2 regions of the Flavobacterium sp. DG1-102-2 genome follow, and region 1 is predicted to be linked to the other one. Evidence: riboswitches for the same ligand, from Rfam matches in the RefSeq annotation. Region 1 holds a riboswitch; the other holds the start of a gene.

What was found. Region 1 has a riboswitch for thiamine pyrophosphate ahead of R1T16_RS11260 (TonB-dependent receptor). Riboswitches for the same ligand answer to the same signal wherever they lie in the genome.
Region 2: linked by a shared signal. The riboswitch ahead of thiM (hydroxyethylthiazole kinase) and the one ahead of R1T16_RS11260 (TonB-dependent receptor) in region 1 are both predicted to bind thiamine pyrophosphate.

The regions. Positions count from the first base shown of each region.
Region 1 covers NZ_JAWLIK010000007.1:42,257-51,539, reverse strand. Annotated here, with positions in the region: gene ald (alanine dehydrogenase) at 1-224, opposite strand, end outside; gene R1T16_RS11300 (hypothetical protein) at 414-1,001, shown strand; gene R1T16_RS11295 (queuosine precursor transporter) at 1,048-1,731, shown strand; gene R1T16_RS11290 (DNA-3-methyladenine glycosylase I) at 1,709-2,266, shown strand; gene ahcY (adenosylhomocysteinase) at 2,417-3,733, opposite strand; gene R1T16_RS11280 (4'-phosphopantetheinyl transferase family protein) at 3,886-4,530, shown strand; gene pnuC (nicotinamide riboside transporter PnuC) at 4,530-5,162, shown strand; gene R1T16_RS11270 (DUF4301 family protein) at 5,126-7,030, shown strand; gene arfB (alternative ribosome rescue aminoacyl-tRNA hydrolase ArfB) at 7,035-7,436, shown strand; TPP riboswitch at 7,536-7,629, shown strand; gene R1T16_RS11260 (TonB-dependent receptor) at 7,713-9,283, shown strand, end outside.
Region 2 covers NZ_JAWLIK010000006.1:19,571-28,853, forward strand. Annotated here, with positions in the region: gene R1T16_RS10110 (sialate O-acetylesterase) at 1-1,042, shown strand, start outside; gene R1T16_RS10115 (hypothetical protein) at 1,213-1,578, opposite strand; gene R1T16_RS10120 (hypothetical protein) at 1,575-1,865, opposite strand; gene thiD (bifunctional hydroxymethylpyrimidine kinase/phosphomethylpyrimidine kinase) at 1,852-2,688, opposite strand; gene thiE (thiamine phosphate synthase) at 2,685-3,320, opposite strand; gene thiM (hydroxyethylthiazole kinase) at 3,313-4,113, opposite strand; TPP riboswitch at 4,179-4,271, opposite strand; gene R1T16_RS10140 (hypothetical protein) at 4,370-5,188, opposite strand; gene R1T16_RS10145 (TIGR00266 family protein) at 5,346-6,146, opposite strand; gene R1T16_RS10150 (lysozyme inhibitor LprI family protein) at 6,254-6,685, opposite strand; gene R1T16_RS10155 (response regulator) at 6,827-7,249, opposite strand; gene R1T16_RS10160 (hypothetical protein) at 7,540-8,004, shown strand; gene R1T16_RS10165 (hypothetical protein) at 8,088-8,540, shown strand; gene R1T16_RS10170 (KTSC domain-containing protein) at 8,599-9,048, opposite strand.

The DNA.
Region 1 (9,283 bases):
TTAACTTTAACGATCATATCTGCCATGGCATAAACAGCCTCGGCAGTAGGCATAAGCACAGCTCCCGCATCGCGATAGTCTTCATCAGAAAAACCGCTGCTTTCGCCTGCACTTTCCTGCACGTAAACCTGATGTCTGTACGTGGCCAATTCAAACACCCCCGCCGGTGTAAGGGCTACCCGGCTTTCATTATTCTTTATTTCCTTTGGCACCCCTATCTTCATGGCGTATGATTTAATAATTAATACAAATATAAACGCATACCCCCTTAAAATATTGCACAAATCGAATTTATTTTGAAATTTTTAACCTACACCCCTATAAAAAGCATACACCAAACCCAAAAAAACATTACAAATAACCCTACACCCCTGAAAAAGCTTTTTCTTATATTTACTAATCAAAAAGATTTTATGAGAAAAATATTTTGCTTTTGCCTGTTCACGCTTTTTGCCTGCAAAAAAGAAAACACGACAGGAACGGTTAAGCCGACACCAAAGGATTCTACGCAAACAGTAATAGAAGATATACAGCCGGAGAAAACTATTCCCAATAATAGCGCTGATTATAATGGGGATGAAACAGAAGAGACAGCCAATATAATATTGACCAAAAAAGGAAAAAGTAATCCTATAGAAGATGGAACACCTGACGAATACTCGGTAAAATTTTCAGGTGAAAAATTACCTGATCTGCCGATAGAATGCTGCGAGGCGATCATAATAAATGAAGGTGACCTCGACGGTGACGGTGCAGATGAATTCTCGGTATTTCAGGCACCCATGAATGGATGCGTTTACCACTTCACTACCTATGCTTTTAAAAAAGGCAAGTGGATAAAACTGATAGAGCCCTCTCTTATCCCGACAGCCTGTGAAGAAATCACGATTACAGAATTAGAGGACAGGGTCTTTAACGATGGCGGAAAAATCTACATTATGGAAACCGACGTGAACGATGAAAACTTTGCCACAATACGAAAAGAAGCTAAAATGCTGTAACATCCCGTAAAACATAATTCTTTACCTTTACGGTTTACTCTTTTTTATGTTCAAGACCCGTAAAGACACCATTTATGTAATCCTGGCAGGGATTTTTATTACCAATGCCGTTGTAGCCGAACTTATTGGCGGAAAACTAATCAATGTAGCATCCGTACCCATGAGCGTAGGCATATTGCCATGGCCTGTCGTATTTATAACAACCGACCTTATCAACGAATATTTTGGCGAAAAGGGCGTTCGCCGACTGTCTTACATAACCGCAGGGTTGATAGCCTACTGTTTTTTTATGCTTTGGCTGGCGCTAAGCATTCCGGCAGTTAAGGGCATAGGCGTTCAGGATACGCAGTTTGATGCTGTGTTTGGCCAGGGAATGTGGATCATCGTAGGCAGCATTACTGCATTTTTGGTATCGCAGCTTATAGATGTGACGCTGTTCCATTGGGTAAAGCGCAAAACCGGTAACAAATACATCTGGCTGCGCAGTACGGGTTCTACGGTCATATCGCAGTTTTTTGACAGTTTCATAGTGCTGGGCATCGCTTTTTGGGCAACAGGCCAAATGGATACTAAAACCTACATTGCTTCGGGCTTTACAGGATATTTTGTGAAACTGATCATTGCAATAGTATTGACCCCGCTTATTTATCTCGGCCATTTATTAATTGATAAATACATTCATAACGACAAGTCAAACACTTTACCCCATGAGCAACAAGACACGCTGTAAATGGTGCGTAGGCGACGCACTTTATGAAGACTACCACGATAATGAATGGGGCAAACCCGTTTATGACGACCATAAACTCTTTGAGTTCCTGCTACTGGAAACTTTTCAGGCTGGACTGAGCTGGATTACCATTCTGCGCAAGCGCGAAAACTTCCGAAACGCATTTGATAATTTTGACTACCTAAAGATTGCTAAATATGATGACGCAAAGATTGAGGGACTATTACAGGACGCCGGAATCATCCGTAACAGGTTAAAAGTACTGGCCGCAGTAAGCAACGCACAGGCTTTCATTAAAATTCAGGAAGAGTTTGGCAGCTTCTCCGATTACTACTGGGCATTCAGCAGCAACCAGCCTGTAGACAACAAATTTGAATCTATGGCACAGGTTCCTGCCATTACGCCACTGTCTGACAAGATAAGCAAAGACATGAAAAAGAGAGGGTTTAAGTTTGTGGGCTCAACAGTTATTTACGCTAATATGCAGGCAACAGGAATGGTTAATGACCATATATTGGAATGCGATTTTAGATAATAGTATTGAGATGCGAGTATTTAGAAAGCTTCACTCAACCATATATAAAGATAAACCCCGCAGTTGCGGGGTTTGTCTTTATATCTAAGTGACATTAAAATTTCAAACTAAAAATCTAAAATCCCAATACTCACTTCTCAACACTACATATTAGTATCTGTAGTACTCAGGTTTAAATGGCCCCTGAACCTCAACACCAATGTAAGCAGCCTGCTCATCGTTAAGTGTTTCAAGCTCTACACCAAGTTTAGCAAGGTGAAGTGAAGCCACTTTTTCGTCAAGGTGCTTAGGCAGCATATACACTTCGTTTCCATAAGCAGCACTGTTTGTCCAAAGTTCAATTTGGGCGAGTGTCTGGTTTGTGAACGAGTTACTCATTACAAAACTTGGGTGGCCTGTAGCACAACCAAGGTTAACAAGGCGGCCTTCTGCAAGAATGATGACATCTTTACCTGCAATAGTATATTTATCTACTTGTGGTTTGATCTCAATTTTAGACGCACCGTGGTTTTTGTTTAACCATGCCATGTCGATTTCGTTATCAAAGTGTCCGATGTTACAAACAACAGTCTTATCTTTCATTTGCTCAAAGTGGCGGCCCACAACGATATCTTTGTTACCTGTAGTCGTGATGATGATGTCTGCATTAGAAATTACCGTATCCAGTTTTTTAACCTCAAAACCATCCATAGCAGCCTGAAGCGCACAGATAGGGTCAATTTCGGTAACCGTAACGATAGAACCTGCTCCACGGAAAGAAGCTGCACTACCTTTACCTACGTCTCCGTAACCACATACAATTACCCTTTTACCTGCAAGCATAAGGTCTGTTGCACGGCGTACCGCATCAACGGCACTTTCTTTACAGCCGTATTTGTTATCAAATTTAGATTTAGTAACAGAATCGTTAACGTTGATCGCCGGCATAACAAGCGTACCGTTTTTCATTCTTTCGTAAAGACGGTGAACACCTGTAGTCGTTTCTTCCGAAAGTCCTTTTATTGCAGCTGTAAGCTCAGGGAAACGGTCAAAAACCATATTTGTAAGATCACCACCATCATCAAGTATCATGTTAAGCGGCTCACGTTCTTCACCAAAGAAAAGCGTTTGCTCTATACACCAGTCAAACTCCTCCTCGTTAAGGCCTTTCCATGCATATACCTGGATACCTGCAGCGGCAATTGCAGCAGCAGCGTGGTCCTGGGTAGAAAAAATGTTGCATGAGCTCCATGTAACCTGTGCACCAAGAGCAACAAGCGTTTCTATAAGAACAGCTGTCTGGATCGTCATGTGAAGGCATCCTGCAATACGCGCACCCTTAAGCGGCTGAGAAGCGCCATACTCTGCACGAAGTGCCATTAGGCCAGGCATTTCAGCTTCAGCAAGACCAATCTCTTTTCTTCCCCATTCCGCAAGCGAAATATCCTTTACTTTGTATGCCACAAAGGGCAGCGTTGTAGTACTCATGAATATTGTATATTTGTATTAGCAAAAAAATTTTTGCAAATTTAGTGAATGAATTTTTAATTCACCCGCTTTAACAATAAAATATAAAAACTTGCCGTAGCCTTAATTGTTTGGTAAACAACAACATGAATTTCGGCCATTAACTATATCCAATGCCTTTATACAAATCTATAACCATAAACAACGACACCCGACTGCTTATCTGGAAAAACACCGAAAGCCTGGAGGAGTTTTTTGAACAGGTAAAACTTAAAGATACCTGCAGTGCAAGGATAGATGGCATGAAAAGCGAGCTGCACAAAAAAGGATTTCTTGGCGTGCGCATGCTGCTTCAGGAAATAGGCTACACTGATTTTGACCTTTTTTATGACAATGACGGAAAGCCGCACCTTACCGATGGTATGAATATCTCCATTACGCATTCTTATGCTTTTTCGGCAATTATTATCAGTAAGAATGATATTGGTATTGACATGGAGTTGCAGCGCGAAAAGGTAATTACGATTGCCGATAAATTCATTGAGCCCGAATTTGCCTATCTTGACCCAACGCAGTTAAGCGATTACATGCACAAGCTTATCGTGATATGGGGCGTTAAGGAGGCAGTCTACAAAATGATTTCGCGCGCGGGGCTTAGCTTTAAGCAGAACATCTATGTTTTCCCCTTTGACCTTCCTGAAAAACGAGGCATGGCGTCAGTAAAATATGAAGAAATAAACGAGAGCTACCCTTTCTTTTTTGAAGAGATAGAAGACTTTATCCTTGTATACTGCCTGGGCAGCAAAACGCTTATATAATGGGCGAAATTTTTGATTTTCTCTTTGCCCAGTACAAAGATTACAGCACGCTTCATATTACACTTGAAGCCATAGCGACCATTTTTGCCGTATTCAGTGTTATATACTCCTGGAAAAACAATGTATTGGTATACCCTACCGGGCTTATAAGCACAGGCATCTTTGTTTACCTCCTCTTGCAATGGAACCTGTATGGCGAAATGATTATTAACGCCTATTACTTTTACATGAGTATTTACGGCTGGACGCTTTGGAGCAAAAAAGACAGTACCAACCATGATGTATTAAAAATATCTGCAATGAATGCTGACGACAGGGTGAAGTCTGTCATTATATTTACATTATCTGTAATTGGGATTTCGGCGGTTTATATTTATTTTGATAAATTTACCAGCAGGCTGTCTTATATAGATACCTTTATTACAGGCCTCTTCTTTGTAGGGATGTGGCTTATGGCCAAACGAAAAATTGAAAACTGGCTGTTTTTGATTGTTGGAGATATCATAGCAATACCACTGTTCTTTATAAAAGGATACACCCTTACCAGCCTGCTGAATGTAATTTTAACTGTAATTGCCATTTTTGGCTACATGTCATGGAAGAAAACATTACTAAGCGAAAAACAAGCGTAAACATTACCATCTACGGCAATGGACTGAATGGCAGGACTGTTGCAGAAGAGTTAAAAAACTTTGTTCCCGGAGATAAAAGCAGCATATTTGATTATACGCTTCGCATTATAAGCATTGACAAAGCCCTAAATGAAAATGACAGGGCCGCACAGTTATTTTTAATTCTTAACGCAACCAATGGCACCGAAGATGCATCTATAAAAAAACTAAGCCAAAGACTAACCAACAACCACCAGCCAAATATAATGATCAACTCATCACCGGCAGAATTTACAGCAATCGCAAAGGAGACCCTTACCGAGCTTGAAAAAGCACTGGCAATGGGATTCTCTGCCGCTGATTTTGCCGACATTAATAACCGCGGCATTGCAATTGAAACCATACAACACCAGCTGCATATTTTTAAGAATGGCATAACAAAGGCGACTTTAAAGAAACCTGCGCTTATAGGCGATGGCATCTTTAAACTCCCTGAAGAGAAAGCTTCAGAGTATGCCGCAATCTTTGACAGCAAAAAAGACAGCCTTAAGCTTACCAAATTTGTACCGGCATCTGGTGCTGCTACGAGGATGTTTAAATTTCTTAATGAATTTGTAGGCGATTTTAATCCCGATAAAGAAACGATAAACGCTTACAGAAACCGTAAAAAAGATTCTGACCTTTCTGTATTTATGGTGGGACTTGAAAAATTTCCGTTCTATAAACAGGTTATGGACTCTTTAAAGCTGGATGAAGGCTTTACTGCACTGCCTAAAGACAAAAAAATACTTGCCTTTATAAACACCATGCTGAGCAGCAATGCTTTTGATTTTGCCAATAAACCTAAAGGCATACTGCCTTTTCACCACTACGGCAATTTTATAGCCACCCCAATATACGAGCACTTAAAAGAAAGTGTAGAATATGCAGCATCTCAGGGCAATGCAAACATCGAATTTACAATTTCTGAAGACCACCTTGACGGGTTTCTTGACAGCATAAGGGAGGTTATTGATGAAGTAGAAGCAGATGCGCAGACAAAAATAAACTTTAGCTTTTCGTACCAGCACAAAAACACCGATACACTCGCTGTAAACATAGACAATACGCCGTTTCGGGACATTGACGGACGTTTGCTTTTCAGGCCTGGGGGACATGGTGCACTGATTGAAAATCTGGGTAAACTGGATGCAGACATTGTTTTCATCAAAAACATAGATAACGTAGGCCACAATAATTTGCAAACGATTGCCCTTTATAAAAAGGCGCTTGCAGGTATATTAATAGAACTTCAAAATGAAATCTTCAGGTATCTTAACCTCATAGACAACAATGAGCTCAGTGACGATGATATAAATAAAGTACTGGCATTTGCACAAAATAAGCTTTCGCTGCATATTCCGCAGGTTATCAATAAATATACTCCTGAACATAAAAAAGAATATGTAAAAGAGCTGCTTAATAAGCCTATCCGCGTATGCGGAATGGTTAAAAATGAAGGTGAGCCAGGCGGAGGGCCTTTCTGGATTGAGTGCGATAAAGGAAATCTTTCGCTGCAAATTGTAGAAAGCTCTCAGATAGACCTTGACAGCAGATCGCAAAAAGCTATTTTTGCCAACGCCTCTCATTTCAACCCGGTAGACCTTGTATGTGGTATAAAGAACTACAAAGGAGAGTTTTTTAACCTTAACGAATTTGTAGATACTGCATCGGGCTTTATAGTGCATAAGAACAGGCTAGGCAAAGAAGTAAAATCGTATGAGCTTCCCGGCTTATGGAACGGCTCTATGGCGGGATGGATAACCATTTTTGCAGAAGTTCCCCTTGATACCTTTAACCCCGTTAAAACGGTAAACGACCTCTTAAAACCGGCGCACCAGCCCTGGTAACACAATGAATACAGGACAAATACTACAGGAATTAGATTATAAAGCGGTAAGAAGCAGCGGTGCCGGCGGACAAAACGTAAATAAAGTTTCGTCTAAAGTCGTGCTGAGCTTTAACCTTATGGCAAGCAACGCGCTTACCGACGAAGAAAAACTGCTTGCAGAAACAAGGCTTGCCCCGCGTTTAACAAACGATGGCATACTCATCCTTCAATGTGACGAAGACCGCAGCCAGTTACGCAACAAAGATATTGTTACCAAACGGTTCATCACTGTAATGGACGCTGCACTGAAAGAGGAAAAGCCAAGGAAACCTACGCGCATTCCACGGTCGGTGATCAAGAAACGCATAGAAGGAAAACGCAGGCAGGCCGAGAAAAAACAATCGAGGAGAAGGCCGGATTTTTAATTTGAGTATTGAGATTTTAGACATGAGACCTAAGTACACATTTATACAGTTAATTTCAAAATCTCAATACTAATATCTCAATACTTTTTGTACTTTTGCCCCGTCTCAAAGGGGTGCTCTAAATAACGAGCTGAGATTATACCCAAAGAACCTGGGCAGGTAATGCTGCCAAGGGAACAGGCAAACGGAACGGAGTGCACGCCTTACCTATGCCAAACAATCATTTTTTAACTAACAGTAGAATAATTGCCCCTTTTATTCGTAAATATTTTACGAATGAAAACTTTATTCATTTTTCCTGAAAGCTGTAAAGCTTTTAAAAAACTTCCTTTATTAATTCTCGGCCTTGGAGGCTTTGCCTATGCACAGCAGCCTGTAGTAAAAGATTCAGTCAATAAACTGGACGAAGTATTGGTACAGGCGGTACGTGCCAACAGCAACACTCCTGTAACTTTTACCAACGTAACCAAAGCAGAGCTTGCCCCGCGTAACCTGGGCCAGGATATTCCTGTACTTCTTAACTACCTGCCGTCTGTCGTAACAACTACCGATGCCGGTAACGGATTTGGCTACACCGGCATACGTGTAAGGGGTGCCGACGCTACACGTGTTAACGTGACCCTGAACGGAATTCCATTTAACGATGCCGAATCGCATGGGTCATTCTGGGTTAATATGCCCGATTTTGCATCATCTGCCGAAAGCATTCAGCTTCAGCGCGGCGTTGGTACGTCTACCAATGGTGCAGGTGCTTTTGGCGCCAGCCTTAATGTTCTTACTGATACCTATAAAAACGATTCGAGTGGTGAGATATCTAATTCTTTTGGCAGCTACGGGTCAAGAAAGCACACGGTAAAATTCAGCACCGGGCTTATGAACGATAAGTTTGAGATTGCAGGGCGTCTTTCAAGCCTTGCTTCAGACGGATATATCGACAGGGCGTCGTCTGACCTTAAGTCGTACTTCCTTCAGGGAACCTATGTAGGTAATACTACCCTTATTAAGGCATTGGTCTTTGGCGGAAAAGAAAAAACATACCAGGCATGGAATGGTATTGATGCTGCTACACTGGTTAGCAACAGGCGTTTTAATCCGTCAGGAATGTATACTGATGAAAATGGCGATACCCGTTTTTACAATAACGAAACCGACAATTACCAGCAGGATAACTACCAGCTGCACTGGAATGAAAGGTGGAGCGACCGATGGAGTACGAACGCCGCGTTGCACTACACGCGTGGTAAAGGTTATTATGAGAACTACCGCGATGATGCAGGGTTTGCTAAATACGGATTACTGCCTGTAACGATAGAAGGTACAGAAATTACCGCAGCCGACCTGATCACCCAAAAATGGCTTGACAACGATTTTTATGGTTATACACTATCTGCAAATTATAAAGACGATAAATTAAATATCGTTATGGGCGGTGCGTGGAACAAATACAAAGGTGCACATTACGGCAACGTGATATGGGCACAGTATTCGGCCAGTGTACGTCCTGGCGACAGGTATTATGACAATGATGCCGATAAGCAGGATTCAAACATCTATGCAAAGGCAAACTACCAGATAACAAGCAAACTGAACCTTTTTGGAGACCTGCAGGTGCGCCATGTGGAGTATGAAGCGAGCAACGTTCTTGAAAGCAATGATACACCGCAGCCGGTAAACGACACCTTTAACTTCTTTAATCCTAAAGCAGGTCTTACTTATACTGTAAACGACAAGAATAACATTTACTTCTCTTATGCCCGCGCTAACAAAGAGCCACGCCGCAGCGATTATGAGAACGGAAGCTCTAAACCGGAAAGCCTTAACGATTTTGAGTTAGGCTGGCGATTTAA
Region 2 (9,283 bases), on a different contig from region 1:
TAATATGGAGTGGACAGCGAGCCAGGGCATAGACAACGCCGAAGAAGAAATAGCAAAGGCAAACTATCCTAACATCAGGTTTTTTACTGCACCTAAACTTTCGTCTCATTATCCCCAGATGAATGTACCTGGCAATTGGAGTGCATGCACTCCACAAACAATGAAATATTTTAGCGCTATTGGTTATTTCTTTGCAGAACGCCTTCAAAAGGAATTAAAAAATATACCGATTGGTATAATAAATTCAAGCTGGGGCGGCTCACCTGCCGAAGTATGGATTCCTGAACTGTACGTAAAAAAAGATCCTGTAATTGCAGAGGCAGCAGCCAAGGTTGATCCGGTGCCATGGAGCCCTGTAGAAGCAGGGCGAACCTATAATGCGATGATATATCCTTTTGTGGGTTACAAGATTGCCGGAGTATTATGGTATCAGGGCGAAGCTAATGTAGGTTCTGATGTGTACGATAAAACACTTGGGGGCCTTATTAAGGCGTGGCGTACCGAATGGAAAGATGACTTTCCATTCTACTTAGTACAAATAGCACCCTATAAATATGATGGTGGCGATTATCACGCTGCTGTAATAAGAGATGCCCAACGCAAAGTCACCACACAGTTACCTAAAACCGGAATGATTTCCATAAACGATATAAGTACAACAGAAGATATTCACCCACGCAACAAGCGGCCTGTAGGCGAACGTTTGGCAAATCTCGTTTTAAGTGATGTTTATACGCTAAATAAAGGTATTGTAAACGGACCTTTATATAAGTCTGTATCGACAAAGGGTAATAAGCTAACGATTTATTTTAGCAATGCGGCAGGACTTCGATTTAAAGGAAAGACCTCTGCACAATTTGAAGTTGCGGGTAGAGATGGCAGATTTTATCAGGCTTCAGCCAAAATAGAAAAGGAAAGCATTGTAGTAACATCAAAAGAAGTTAGGAACCCCGTAAAAGTGCGCTACGCATGGCGCAATACAGCAACGGCCGATGTTTTTAATAGTGCATGGCTGCCGATGTCAACATTTACAAGTGAATAGAAAAACAAAAAGGGCTTTACTGCCCTTTTTATTATTAACTAACTAACTCAATTCTTCTTATTATTTTATGGTATTATTATTAATGCACAATCTGTGCCAAACTATAAAAAGAAGAAAAATATTTTACCAAAACATCTGACAGCAAACACCTTACACTCAAACCAAAAACCTTACTGCTTCCATTGCTCCAGCCTGTAAGCGCTATCCCAAAAAAGATATTCCAGGCGGCTCGCAGCAATAAAAGCTTCGGTCATTAATTCCTGCTGGCCTTTAGTGCTGCTTTCAGCCGCTTCATCGCAAATTGCAATGGCACGGTCTACCAAAAGCCCAAACTCGTCTCCTGCATACGTATCAATCCAGTTTTGGTATTTGTTATCGTTTTTGTCTTGTATGCTTAAAATATAATCGCCTACTTTCTTGTAAATCCAAAAACAGGGCAATACAGCCGCTATTCCTACTGCATTATCTGCCGTGTAAACTGTACTCTGAAGATAATGCACATAATGATGGCAAGCAGGAGACATTTCGGCTCTCACGTCAATATTATACTCTTTAAAATAGGAGTCATGCAAAGCCTCTCCACTACAATTGCCCCTTCAGAAAACCGTATAAAATCAAGCATGGTGTCCACGTCACGAGTTTTGGCAGCTATTATAGCCAGCGCTCTCGCAAAATATTCAAGGTAGTGTGCATCCTGCTGAAGGTAATATTTAAATTTTTCTACATCCAGAGTGCCATTCGCCAACTCTTTAATAAAAGGCATTGTAGTAATTTCATTATATATGGGCAGGGCTGCTGCCCATGCTTTTTCAGACCATTTCATTCTTAATCATTTTTTGTGGGTTATACGAGTGGTTTAGCGGGCCGTTGCCTTTTCCGCATACTGCATCGGCAGCGTATAGGATTGCGTTGTGTACATACTCCTGTGCATTGGCAACAGCATCTTCCAGCGAGTATCCCCTTGCCATAAATGAAGCTATGGCAGAAGATAATGTACAGCCAGAACCATGCATGTTATTGGTTATTATTTTTTGTGATTCAAAAGTTTTTATAAAACCCACTTGGTTAACCAGAATAGATGTAATGATATCAGATTGAAGGTGGCCTCCTTTTAAAAGCAAGGCTCCGGGTTTCATATCCATAATTGCCACTGTGGCAGTTTGCATATCTTGAAGGGTTTTTACCTGCATCCCTGCTAAAAGCGATGCTTCATCCATGTTTGGGGTAATCAGTGCTGCCAATGGAAACAACTTTGTTTTAATGGCCTCGATAGTATCCTTTTCAATAAGCCTGTGCCCGCTGGTGGAAATCATTACGGGATCAAAAATCACGGGTATATCCTGATATTCTTTCAGTACATCTGCAATTACGTTGACAAGCTCTACACTGTGTACCATTCCAATTTTAATAGCATCAGGCCTTATATCTTCCAGTACAGCCAATAATTGTGCCCTCACAAAATCTGGAGGAATGCTGTGTATTTCGCGCACGCCGCAGGTATTTTGTGCCACCAGTGCGGTTACAACGCTCATGCCATAACAACCAAGTGCCGCAAAGGTTTTAAGGTCGGCTTGTATGCCCGCTCCGCCTGTTGGATCGGTACCTGCAACGGTTAGTAACGATGGGTAGGTATACATCTTTTTCATAAGGCTTTTTCAATTTGATTTCTTATCGCCTCGGCAGCTTTTGCAGGATTATTAGCAGTACAAATAGCCGATACAACAGCAAGACAGTCGGCACCTGCACTGATAATATCAAAAGCATTATTGCTGTTCATATTACCTATAGCCACGAGAGATTTATCAGTAAGGTTTCGTATTTGGCGGATGCCGTCAAGCCCCCATTCGGTTACCGTATCTGTTTTTGTAGGGGTGCTAAAAACAGGGCTTATCCCAAGATAATCGGCATACTGAACCTGTTCGTTATTAAGCTGTTCAATATATTCAACAGAATAGCCCAGCATATTGCATTGCGGCCATAATTTATTTACCTTAAACGGAGCCATATCAGTGTTACCTACATGAATTCCGTATGCTCCTGATTGTATGGCAACCTCAACATTATCGTTAATGATAAGTGGTACGGAATAACCATCAAGCATTTCTTTAAGTCTTAGAGCAACTTCAGTAAATTGATGGGTATTTAAATATTTCTCCCTGAGCTGTACCATATCTACACCGCCTTTAATAGCCTGTTTTATAACCCAGAGAATATCCCTGCCTACACATGCCTCTTCACTTACAACCAGGTAAAGCCTGCTTAAGAACGGCTTAGCCATGATATTCTATTTTAAGGGTATCGTTAAATTCTTCTTCGGTAAGAGAATACAGCATATCAAGAATATGTAGCTGAAGGCTTCCCGGCCCTGTTGATTTTCGTTGTGCCATTTCTCCAGCTATGCCTAGCATTGCCATAGCAGCAGCAGTGCTTTGAAGCCTGTCTTCTCCAATTGCCGCAAATGCTCCTGAGAGTGCAGATGCCGTGCATCCCAATCCTGTAACCTGCTGCATCATGGCATGCCCGTTGTGTATCATGATTGTTTTATCGCCTGAAACAATAACATCTGTGGCGCCAGATACACAAACAACGCTTCCTATCGTTTCGTTAAGCATTCGGGCTGCATCTATTGCCTCTGTACTTTGATGTACACTGTCAACGCCTTTTGTTACTGACTGGCTAACTTTGGCCAACGCCATAATTTCAGATGCATTACCCTTTATTACAATAGGCTTGTATGCTAATAGCTGAGCAACAGTTTCATTGCGGTAGGCTGTTGCTCCTGCACCCACCGGGTCGAGAACCCAGGGTTTACCAAGCTGATGGGCTTTGGCAGCAGCTTTGAGCATACTGGCTACCCAATATTCATCGAGCGTACCAATGTTTATAACTAAAGCGCCACAGATGCTAACCATATCCTCCACTTCGGGATGGGCGTGCGCCATAATGGGCGAAGCGCCAACAGCAAGCAGCGCATTAGCTGTGGTATTCATAACCACATAGTTGGTAATATTATGTACAAGGGGTGCATTTTTCCGTACGGAAAGGACGGAATTCCAAAGAAACTCTTTCATATTTTGTTTTATAATTTAATAAAATATGGCAATAGAGCCTCCCAAAAGGAGTTGAGGAAAATATATAGTTTTCCTGCGCTTTTCCCTACGCCGGTGTAAACCGGATCAGGTTCAAAGGGACTCTCTCAATTCTTTTCAGAATACCCCTAAAGCCAAAGCTCAAAGATACCGATTGTATTTTAAACCCATGCAGGCAGATATAAAAAAATCCCGATTGCTGCGTAATCGGGATTTTTTGTTATACTTATATTTTATATTACTTTTTAAAAGTGACTAGGATATCAAAATCAAATTCCTCACCTACCTTAATATGCTGTACTCCGGGATGCGTATCGCGGATACCTTTAACCGAAAGGTTTACCTTTCCATTGACTACAGGCCTCCATTGCTCAGATGTAATTATCCTGCCTTTATTGTCTACGCGCTCATACAGTTTATACTTTACATAGGTTGTTTTGCTGCCATCCGGTTTTACAACATCAAATGCTATATGAAATATTTCAGAGAGGCGTATCATTTTAGACCTGTCATAGTCAAGCGTGCCGTCTTTTACAAGCGCCTCATTTGTTTTTTTACCTACAGTAAGGCTTTTAACCTCGATGGTATATTTACTGTTTTTAGGCACATCTGTAAGTCCGGTGCCAGGCGCGGTATATCCATCTGATCCTTCAAGGTTTTTTTTAGCCTTAGCAATATCTTCTTTAACTAATGGTATCGCAAAATCTGCCTTTACCACCTGTTCACGTCCATTATAAAAATGAGATTCCGGGCAGCGTGAAAATGTTTCTTTCACAAAAGCCTCAAGGCCTTTCCACACCTTTACCTTTTTCTGTTCTTTAGCACCATAGGCAAGATAGTAGTCAATATTTTTTACTACCCCGGTTTCTGTCATTTCAAATGCCACGGTAATCTCGCTGCTTTTTACGTATTTCTTTATCGAATCGAGGTTTTTAAGTGCAAAATCATAGGTTTCAGCCTGCAGTTGTTTAACATCACAGTTTTTATCCTGTGCCAGCCCCTTTACCGAAAAAAGCATCAGGAACAATGATGCCGAAAGCAATATTCTTATTTTCATCTATATTATTCTTTACTGTTTAAAAACGAAAACTAATAGCAATTGTTATGCCGAGTATGAAACAATACAAGCGGAGTTTACCCTACCTGTTAGTTTCAACCCAAATATACAAAACAAAAAAGGGCACGAAGCCCTTTCCAGTATATCTGAAAAAATATTAAAATCTGTTATCGCCATCAAGCAGGTTGCCAAGTCCGCCTAAAATGCTTCCTTCTCCCCTTTGCTGACCTCCGCCTTGTGGCGCTGCAGCATATATCCTGCCGGCCAGCCTACTGAAAGGCAGCGATTGTACATATACTGTTCCTGGCCCGCGAAGTGTTGCATAGAATAGTCCCTCGCCACCAAAAATAGTATTCTTGATACCGCCAATGAATTCTACATCATAATCTACGGTTTGCGAAAAGCCCACGATACATCCTGTATCAACTTTAAGTACATCGCCCTCCATAAGTTCTTTACGGGCCAATGTTCCGCCTGCATGTACAAATGCCAGGCCATCTCCTTCCAGCTTCTGCATGATGAACCCTTCGCCGCCAAAGAGTCCGCGGCCTAATTTCCTTGAGAACTCTATGCCTACGGTTACACCTTTTGCTGCGCAAAGAAAAGAATCTTTCTGGCAGATGAATTTTCCGCCAAAGCGGCCAAGGTCTATAGGCACTATTTTACCCGGATATGGCGACGCAAAACTTACCCTGCGCTTAAATTTATCCTGGTTTAAAAACACCGTCATAAAAAGATTTTCTCCGGTAAGCATACGCTTACCCGCCGAGAAAAGCTTACCCATTATTCCTTCATTCTGGTTTGAGCCATCGCCAAAAATAGTATCCATCTGGATACCATTATCCATCATCATAAAGCTTCCTGCCTCTGCAACAACTGCTTCCTGCGGATCAAGCTCTATCTCTACATACTGCATTTCTTCACCGTGAATCTGGTAATCAATTTCGTGTGCCTGCATCTTAAAAATTGGTTTAGTGTTGGTTTAAAAATTTTATACTGCCACAAAGGGCGTTAAGTAATTAGACGAACCCTTATATACTTCGTTACAGCCTGCCGTAAAAATTTTTAATCCTGATCGAGCATTTTCATATCGTAGTATTCCTGAAGCTCCAAAGCCCTGGTACGTTGTATAGATGTAAGCCTCACCGCCTGAATTACAAGCCACGAATCGCTCTTCATGTTTTTATAAAAAGTGCTTGCAAAAAGCATTTCGTTATCCCTGTAATTAAGCCAGTCTTTTTGCGATATGCGTAATCCCTTTTTTTCGTCGGCAGTTAAAATTTCAAGCAGTTTTTTATAATGCTTTTCAACTTCTTTCTCCCACGCTATCCTTGCGGCATATTCGCACTGAATACTACCTTCCGGATTTTGATTCTCCTTGTCTGCCCTGCATTCCCTAAGTGCATCGTCAATTGGATTAGACCCCGGACCCGCCTGTGCGAACATTACAGAACAGCAAAACAGCATTAGAAATAAAAAAAGGTATTGCTTTATCATACTTACAATTTTTCAGGATGAAGATAGTTATTTCATCCAATTAAAAAAAACAGTAAGGGTCAAAAACAAAAAAATCCCGGCAACAGTAAGTAGTCGGGATGCAGTGTATGTTGTATATGAGATTATAGCATGAGTAAGGTGCTATATCCTGTTAAGTTTCCAATACGATAAGATATCGCTTATTAGTTTTTTATAACCCGAAAAGGTTACCGGTTTTGCAAAATATCCCTGGACTGACGCCTGGTAGGCTCTCGTAATGTAGTCTACGGTATCTGATGTGGTAAGAAATAGGTAGGGCGCACTCAAAATGCTTAACTCAGGATCATTACTAATCTGGTCTTTTAAAGTAAACCCGTCTATTTTTGGCATGTTAATGTCAGACAAAAGCAAAAATGGCTCTGTCTTCGTGCTCTTCAGGTAGTTTATTACAACAGAACTGTCTTCTATAACAACCAAACGGTTATCATAGTTATTTTCGGTCATAACCTGATCAAATGCTTCAATCAGGATTTCCCTGTCGTCTGCATCGTCTTCAATAAGTATTATATCGCCGTTTGTTTTCATATATCCAAATATATCTAAATTTTGAATAAATAGATGTGTAACGCATAAGGTTATAAGGTTTTATGTAAAATGTTACTATAATGCTTGTCTCTATATCAAATTACGTTAATAATTTCTTAACAGTTTTATTGCATTCGCCTTTTCGTGAATTTATCGACAACCTGCACACTTAACCAACTACTAGATAACACTTTGAACCAAAAGCTATATAGTAACGACTATTAATAACTGTTAAACTTCTGCCATCGTAAAAAAAAATAAAATACATTTACCAGCCTATAAACTAAATTATGAAAAAACTAATCTATCTATTCGTAGCGCTTTGTGCATTTACAGCGGCGTCTGCACAAAAAATTTCAGACAAAGATCTTCAGGGAAACTGGAAACTTACCTCTGTAAACATGAGCGGAATTACTATAGACCTTGTTACGGGTGCGGTTGTTATCCCAGAAGAGCAAAAAGCCCAATTAACACCGGATGTAGCGGCGCAGCTTGACGCCGGCATGAAGCAAGCAGCCGAACAGCTAAAAAATTCTTCGGCGAGCTTTACAGGCAATACTGTAAAACAAAATATGGCAGGGAAAGAAAAAACCGGCACTTACACTTTAAAAGAGGAAGGAACAAACCAGATAATGTCCGCAACATGGAGCGATGCTTCAACATCTGACACAACAGTTTGGATAAAAGAAAAAAAACTGCATATTTCTAAATCAGGACAGGGCCAGACTTTGGAACTTGTTTTTGTTAAAGCATAATTCAAGTTTTAAAAACTATACCTAAAGCCTTTTCATAGTAAAAGGCTTTTTCTATTTTTGTAAAATACGTTTGATACCCAAATATGAAAAAGCTATTTCTTACCATAATAACCCTTATTTTCTTTGCTCCGCTATGGTCTCAAAATGCAACGCTTAAAGATTTACAGGGAAAGTGGAAACTCGTAACCTATGCTACATTAAATGCAAGCCTTGATGTTGCCAGCCGCAAAGCCACGGTAACAGAATCTGGCAAAAGCCTGGGCGAACTCAACAAACAGCTGCTTCTTGACATGGAGGGCTACGCTGAAAATCTTCAGATCGCTTATGTTGAAATTGAAGGTAATAATTTTATGTCGGTTATATATGATGTAGTAAAAGCCGGGCCTTTTACAATCTCTGACGAAAAAGATTATCAGGTAATAAGCGCAAAGTTTGACGACGGAACATCGGCCAACATTTATTTGATAATAAAAGACGACAAGCTGATACTGCACTATCCTGCAAGCTCTAAAACTTATACCTACGCAAAACAATAAAAAAACTCCCGCCTTTAAGCGGGAGTTTTTAGTTAGGCGAAAGCCAGTATATTTTAAATTACTCAGCGTTAGCTACAATTTTACTTGCGCTTCTGTAAAGATACGTACCGTAAATGTGGCGGCGTGCAAAACGTGCCTGAGAATCAGCATTAACCATTTTGATATAAACCTGTTTTGGCACACCAAAGTACTCATAGCAGCTTCCATCAACAAAGTTGATATACAAAGCCTGGTTTTCCATATAAAAATCAAGGATACCAGATGCAGAAGTTGTTTTAGCATACTCAACCGCATTTTTTTCAGCAGTTTCCGGAGCTACACTCACTAAAAAGTGGTATGCTTCAATAATTTCTTTACTCTTAACTTCGGCAGCAAGACGCTCCTCATCAGTAGTACATGTATCAGGATGGCAGTCTTTCATACTGTTCCTGTAAATTGTTTTAAGCTCTTTTAGTGTTGCTGCTTTTGTAACGTCAAGTAACTTCCTGTACTCAACAATTTTCTTCATATTCATAGATGCCTTCGGTAAAATGTGCCTTTGTTAGCGGCGGCAAAAGTAGTGATTTAGATTTAAGCGGCAAACTCTAATTGCAAAATATCAGATAATTAAGCTGTTATAGCTAAAATATAAACTTGAGATAGCTTTTAGTAAACATTCGGAAATAGAAAAGGCTAACATTTTGAGATTCAGTTTTGGCTAGTAAAAAGCCAAGTATACCACTTATAAAGTACTTTCGTTACTT